2 linked regions of the Collimonas fungivorans genome follow. The protein of the gene in region 2 binds, or shares a complex with, the protein of the main gene of each other region. Links are inferred from orthologs where the notes say so. Each region holds a gene or a part of one and is shown on either strand. Other genes may lie near its edges. The genes, in order: accD and accC.

Evidence for each region.
Region 1: the proteins of accC (region 2) and accD are in contact, whole or in part, in a solved structure (PDB 8UXZ), measured with the Escherichia coli proteins. The link is inferred for Collimonas fungivorans from one-to-one orthologs.

The regions. Positions count from the first base shown.
Region 1 is NZ_CP013232.1:2,496,342-2,499,434, reverse strand. Bases 1-2,771 are described here. They hold accD (acetyl-CoA carboxylase, carboxyltransferase subunit beta), read right to left. Parts: upstream 1,937-2,771; coding sequence 1,064-1,936; downstream 1-1,063. Other genes in these bases: trpA (tryptophan synthase subunit alpha), read right to left, coding at 2,050-2,771; folC (bifunctional tetrahydrofolate synthase/dihydrofolate synthase), read right to left, coding at 1-996. Also shown: more of trpA, read right to left, coding at 2,772-2,847; trpB (tryptophan synthase subunit beta), read right to left, coding at 2,912-3,093.
Region 2 is NZ_CP013232.1:1,123,031-1,126,331, forward strand. The notes cover bases 40-3,018. They hold accC (acetyl-CoA carboxylase biotin carboxylase subunit), read right to left. Parts: upstream 2,231-3,018; coding sequence 848-2,230; downstream 40-847. Other genes in these bases: prmA (50S ribosomal protein L11 methyltransferase), read right to left, coding at 40-805; accB (acetyl-CoA carboxylase biotin carboxyl carrier protein), read right to left, coding at 2,405-2,869; aroQ (type II 3-dehydroquinate dehydratase), read right to left, coding at 2,975-3,018. Outside these bases: more of prmA, read right to left, coding at 1-39; more of aroQ, read right to left, coding at 3,019-3,301. UniProt on the Escherichia coli protein: This protein is a component of the acetyl coenzyme A carboxylase complex; first, biotin carboxylase catalyzes the carboxylation of the carrier protein and then the transcarboxylase transfers the carboxyl group to form malonyl-CoA.

The sequences.
Region 1 (3,093 bases), 1.4 Mb from region 2 along the record:
CACGGCATAGGTGTAGGGGTGGAAACCCATGTTGTCGAGGTTCTGCGCCAGGGTGGCGGCCGCATGCGGGTTGTGGGCGACGTCCAGGATCACCAGCGGCTGTCCCGGCAAGACCTGGAAGCGGCCCGGCAAATCCATCATGACGAAACCGCTGCGCACTTCCTGCGCACTGACCGGCAGGCGGTCGCGCAAGGCTTCCAGCGCCGCCAGCGCCGCCGACGCATTCAGCAGCTGGTTGGCGCCGCGCAGGCTGGGGTAGCCGAGCGCATTGCGGCGCTGGCCGCGGCCGCCGTAATTCCACTGCTGCTTGTCGCCGGTATAGTTGAAATCGCGGCCCAGCAGCCAGAGGTCGGCGCCGATGGCGTTGGCGTGGTCGATCAGGGATTGCGGCGGCACCGGATCGCTGCACACCGCGGTTTTGCCGGCGCGGAAGATGCCGGCCTTTTCAAAGCCGATTTTCTCGCGGGTGTCGCCCAGGTATTCGACGTGGTCGATATCGACGCTGGTGACGATGGCAACGTCGGCATCGACGATATTGACCGCATCCAGGCGCCCGCCCAGGCCGACTTCAAGGATTACCACGTCGAGCTTGGCCTCTGCCAGCAAGTGCATGATGGCCAGCGTGGTGAATTCGAAATAAGTCAGGGAAATGTCGCCGCGCTGCGCTTCGACCGCTTCGAAACTGGCGATCAGGGCCGCATCCGAGGCCGATTCGCCGCCGATGCGGGCGCGTTCGTTGAAATCGAGGAAATGCGGCTTGATATACAGGCCGACCTTGTAGCCGGCGCGCAGCAGGATGGATTCCAGCATGGCGCAGGTCGAGCCCTTGCCGTTGGTGCCCGCCACCATGATCACCGGACAATCGAATTGCAGCTGCAGCCGTTCCTTCACCTGCACCACCCGGTCCAGGCCCATGTCTATGGTTTTGAAATGGCGCGATTCCAGCAGAGAGAGCCAGTCGGCCAGCGTCACGGGCTTGGCGGGGATATTTGACATTTTGACATCCAACTAAAAACAAAAGGCCTGAACCGCAACAGTTCAGGCCCTGGGGGCGAAATTCACATCAAGCGATGGATTCGACTGGCTGGTCTTGCAGCAACGCCAACAAACGTGCGATTTCTTCACGCATCTTGCGCCGGTCGACAATCATGTCGACGGCTCCCTTGGTGACCAGGAATTCAGCGCGCTGGAAACCTTCCGGCAGCTTCTCACGCACAGTGTTCTCGATCACGCGCGGGCCGGCAAAACCGATCAGCGCTTTCGGTTCGGCGATCACGACGTCGCCCATGAAGGCGAACGAAGCGGAAACGCCGCCCATGGTCGGGTCGGTCAGGACGCTGATGAACGGCAGCTTCTTCTCCGACAGCTTGGTCAGCATCGAGGTGGTCTTGGCCATCTGCATCAGCGACAGCAAGCCTTCCTGCATGCGTGCACCGCCAGTGGCGGTGATGCAGATGAACGGCACCTTCTGCTCCAGCGCCACCTGGGCGCCGCGCACAAAACGCTCGCCCACCACCGAACCCATGGAACCGCCCATGAATTCAAACTCGAATGCCGCCACCACTACCGGCAGCGTCATGATGGAACCGCCCAGCACGATCAGCGCATCGGTTTCGCCGGTGGCGTCCATCGCGGCTTTCAGGCGGTCGGGGTATTTTTTGCTGTCTTTGAATTTGAGGGTATCGATCGGCAGGGTTTCCTGGCCGATCTCGTAGCGGCCGCCGGCGTCCAGCAAGGCGTCCAGGCGTTCGCGTGCGCGTATCCGCATGTGATGGTCGCACTTCGGGCAAACATGGATGTTCGACTCCAGGTCGGTGCGATACAAAACCGCTTCGCATGACGGGCATTTGACCCACAATCCCTCGGGGATCGATTTACGGGTTGCCGAGTCGCTGCGCTGAATACGTGGGGGTAATAATTTTTCTAGCCAACTCATAGAGCGACCTCCTTCAGATTTTTTTCCTGCCGAATTGTACCTTCATCCCCAAATCGGCGAAATAGCTATTCAAGCCGGCCGGCCCAGGAAATATTTGTCATTTTGATACAAAATCACTCGTCCAGCGCCTTCCTGATCCCCGACAAGAAGCTTTCCACAGCAGCTACCGCCTGTTCGCGCGGCGTATTCTCCAGTTCCTGGATGATCCGGCTGCCGATTACCACCGCATCCGACACCTGCGCCACGGCCTTGGCAGTGGCCGCATCGCGGATGCCGAAACCGACGCCGATTGGCAATTTGACATGTTTGCGGATCGCCTCCACCCGGGCGGCGACTTCGCCGGTATCGATGTTGGCGGCGCCGGTCACGCCCTTCAAGGACACATAATACGTGAATCCGCTGCCGACCTTGGCCACCTGCATGATCCGCTGTTCGGTCGAGGTCGGCGCCAGCAGGAAAATCGGATCCATGCCGTTGGCCTGCATCTTCTCGGCAAACTCTTCGCATTCTTCTGGCGGATAGTCGACCACGATGCTGCCGTCGACCCCGGCCTCTTTCGCAGCGGCAATAAAAACATCAACGCCCATCCGCTCCAGCGGATTGGCATAACCCATCAGCACCACCGGCGTGCTGTTGTTGCTCTGCCGAAATTCGCGCACATAACCCAGCACGTCATGCAGGCTGACGCCGAATTTCAGCGCCCGTTCGCAAGCGCGCTGGATCACCGGGCCTTCCGCCATCGGGTCGGAAAACGGCACGCCCAGCTCTATGATATCGGCGCCACCCCTGACCAGCGCATGCATCAGCGGCACGGTCAGTTCCGGCGCCGGATCGCCGGCGGTGATAAAAGGGATCAAGCCCTTTTTATTGTTTGCAGCGAGCGCTGCCAAGGTAGTCTGGATTCGGGACATGGTATCTATTGGATGAGGTGATCAGGACTGCAGGGCGGGATCGCCGCCCTGCTCTTGGCTTGCTTTAGAGCTTCAGGCGCTCGGCAACGGTATGCATGTCCTTGTCGCCGCGGCCCGACAGATTGGCCAGGACAATCTTATCCTTGGGCAAGGTTGCCGCCAGTTTGGCCGCATACGCCAGCGCGTGGCTCGATTCCAGCGCCGGGATGATGCCCTCGATGCGGCAACAGGTATGGAACGCCGCCA
Region 2 (3,301 bases):
GCACGCCGGACAGGGTCAGGCTGCCGCCGGCAGCGATGCGGCTGCACAGCATGGGCGCCATCAGCTTGAGCGGACCGGACAGGATGTTGGCGACCACGATATCGAATACTTGCACCGTGCTCTTGGCGCTGAAATCTTCCGGCAGGTAATAGGCGACGTCGCAGTGATTGCGTTCGCTGTTGTAGCGTGCTGCATCGATCGCATGCGGGTCGATATCGACGCCGACGACGGTGCTGTCGCTGCCGAGTTTCATGGCCACCATGGCCAGGATGCCCGAGCCGCAGCCGTAATCGAGCAGCGATTTCGGCTTTTGCAGCGGTACATGGATTTCCAGCCATTCCATGCAAAGGCGGGTGGTCGGATGGCTGCCGGTGCCGAAAGCCAGGCCCGGATCGAGTTCCAGGATCAGGCCGTTGGCGTCGGGCGCATCGTGCCAGCTAGGCACCACCCAGATATTCTTGCCGATATGGATGGGTTCAAACTGCGATTGCGTCAGCCGCACCCAGTCTTGCGCCGCCACCGGCCGCAGCGAGTAGGGCGGGACCGCGACGCCGCAAGCCTTGGCGGCGTTGCTGACGATCGCTGCATGATCGGCGTCGACTTCGGCCAGCACCACTACCCGGCTGCGCTGCCAGGCGGCTTCCTTGGGTTCCATGCCGGGTTCGCCGAACAAAGGCTGCTCGGCGGCGGTTCCCAGGTCGGCATCTTCCACCGAAACCGATAAGGCGCCGGCATCCATCAACGCATCAGACAGCGTTTCGGCGTCGTTCAGGGCAACTTCAATAACAATTTCGGTCCAGCTCATCAGATGCCTTACTGTGTAATGGAAACTCCCTAAGGGGAATCCTTATTTCTTTGCTGCTTTATCCGTTTCCTTCGCCACCACCGGCCGCTCGGCCAGTTTGTGTTCCAGGTAGTGGATGTTGGTGCCGCCTTCGATGAAACGGGCGTCAATCATCAGTTCACGGTGCAGCTGGATGTTGGTTTGAATCCCTTCCACCACCATCTCGGACAGGGCGATCTGCATCCGCTTGATCGCCTGCTCACGGGTGGAACCATAGGAAATTACCTTGCCCACCATCGAATCATAATGCGGCGGCACGAAATAACCCGCATAGGCATGGGAATCGACCCGGATGCCAGGACCGCCAGGCGCATGCCACGACAGGATCTTGCCTGGCGACGGCGTGAACTTGAACGGGTCTTCGGCGTTGATGCGGCATTCGATGGCGTGGCCGGAGAGCTGGATATCGCGCTGGCGGAAGCGCAGCTTTTCGCCGGCGGCGATGCGGATCTGTTCCTGCACGATGTCGATGCCGGTGATCATTTCGGTGATCGGATGCTCAACCTGGACCCGAGTGTTCATTTCGATGAAATAGAACTCGCCGTTTTCATACAGGAATTCGAAAGTGCCGGCGCCGCGGTAATCCATCTTGCGGCAAGCTTCGGCGCAGCGGTCGCCGATTTTTTCGATGACCTTGCGCGGGATGCCTGGCGCCGGCGCTTCTTCGATCACTTTCTGGTGGCGGCGCTGCATGGAGCAATCGCGTTCGCCCAGCCAGACTGCGTTCTTGAACTGGTCGGCCAGGATCTGGATTTCCACGTGGCGCGGATTTTCCAGGTACTTCTCCATATACACTTCCGGATTGCCGAACGCGGCGCCGGCTTCGGTCTTGGTCATGGTCACCGCATTGGCCAGCGCCGCTTCGGTGTGCACCACGCGCATGCCGCGTCCGCCGCCGCCGCCGGCCGCCTTGATGATGACCGGATAGCCGATCTTGCGGGCAATCTTGACGATTTCCTTCGGATCATCCGGCAACGCGCCTTCCGAGCCGGGAACGCAGGGCACGCCGGCGCGGATCATGGCTTGTTTGGCCGATACTTTATCGCCCATCAGGCGGATGTTCGCCGGCCGCGGGCCGATGAACACGAAACCCGACTGCTCAACCCGCTCGGCGAAATCGGCGTTCTCGGACAGGAAGCCGTAGCCTGGGTGGATGGCCTCGGCGTCGGTCACTTCAGCTGCGCTGATGATGGCCGGCATGTTGAGGTAGCTCAGGCTGGATGGCGCCGGCCCGATACAGACCGATTCGTCCGCCAGTTTCACATACTTGGCGTCACGGTCTGCCTCGGAATGGACCATGACGGTCTTGATGCCCATTTCACGGCAGGCGCGTTGGATGCGCAAGGCGATTTCGCCGCGGTTGGCGATAAGGATTTTTTCAAACATAGTAATTGGTATATGCGTCGCTAAGAGTTAAGCGTTATCAAGCATTGGGTTGACAATGCGGCCTTGGCACAAAGGCCCGCACTGGCAACCAGAACGGCGGGACCCGGATGAGCGGATGCCGCCGTGCAGGCTACTCGGTAGTTCTCTCGGTACAGATCGCTCGGTACAAATCTATCAACCAATGATGAACAGCGGCTGGCCGAATTCGACCGGCTGGCCGTTTTCCACCAGTATCTTCTTCACTACGCCGGAAGCGTCGGCTTCGATTTCATTGAGCAGCTTCATCGCTTCGATGATGCACAGCGTGCCGCCTTCCTTGATTTCCGAGCCGATTTCGACAAATGCCGGCGAGCCGGGCGCCGACGAGCGGTAGAAGGTACCGACCATAGGCGATTTGACGATATGGCCTTCCGGTACAGCGGCCACTTCTACCGGCGCCGCGGCAGCCACTGGCGCCGGTGCGGCTACCTGGTACTGGGCCGGATGCTGTTGTTGCGGTTGCATCATGACAACCTGGTTTTGCTGGGATGCAGACGACTTGACGATACGGACCTTGCTTTCGCCTTCCGTCACTTCCAGCTCTTCGATGTCTGATTCAGCGACGAGGTCGATCAGCGTTTTGAGTTTTCTCAAATCCATATGCAATCCTTCAGAATAAATAATGAAAAGCTATTTTCGTTTTTATGACACGCAATCCGGCGCTGCAAAGGATCTGCGAACGCCGCATTGCTGCAAGATTATCAACTAGAGTTTCTTAATGGCAAAATCAATTGCTGCATGATAGCCATCCACGCCTAAACCGCAAATGACTCCAACAGCGACATCCGATAAATAGGAATGATGTCGAAACGCTTCTCGCTGGTGGATATTCGAGATGTGGACCTCGACAAAACGGATTGCCACTCCGCTCAATGCGTCGCGCAGGGCGACGCTGGTGTGCGTGAGCCCGCCCGGGTTGATCACAATGGCGTCGACGCCTTCTGCCTTGGCCGCATGGATGCGGTCTATCAGGGCGCCTTCGTGATTGCTTTGGAAGTGCTCAAGCCGAGCCCCAGCAGCAGTTGCCTGGAC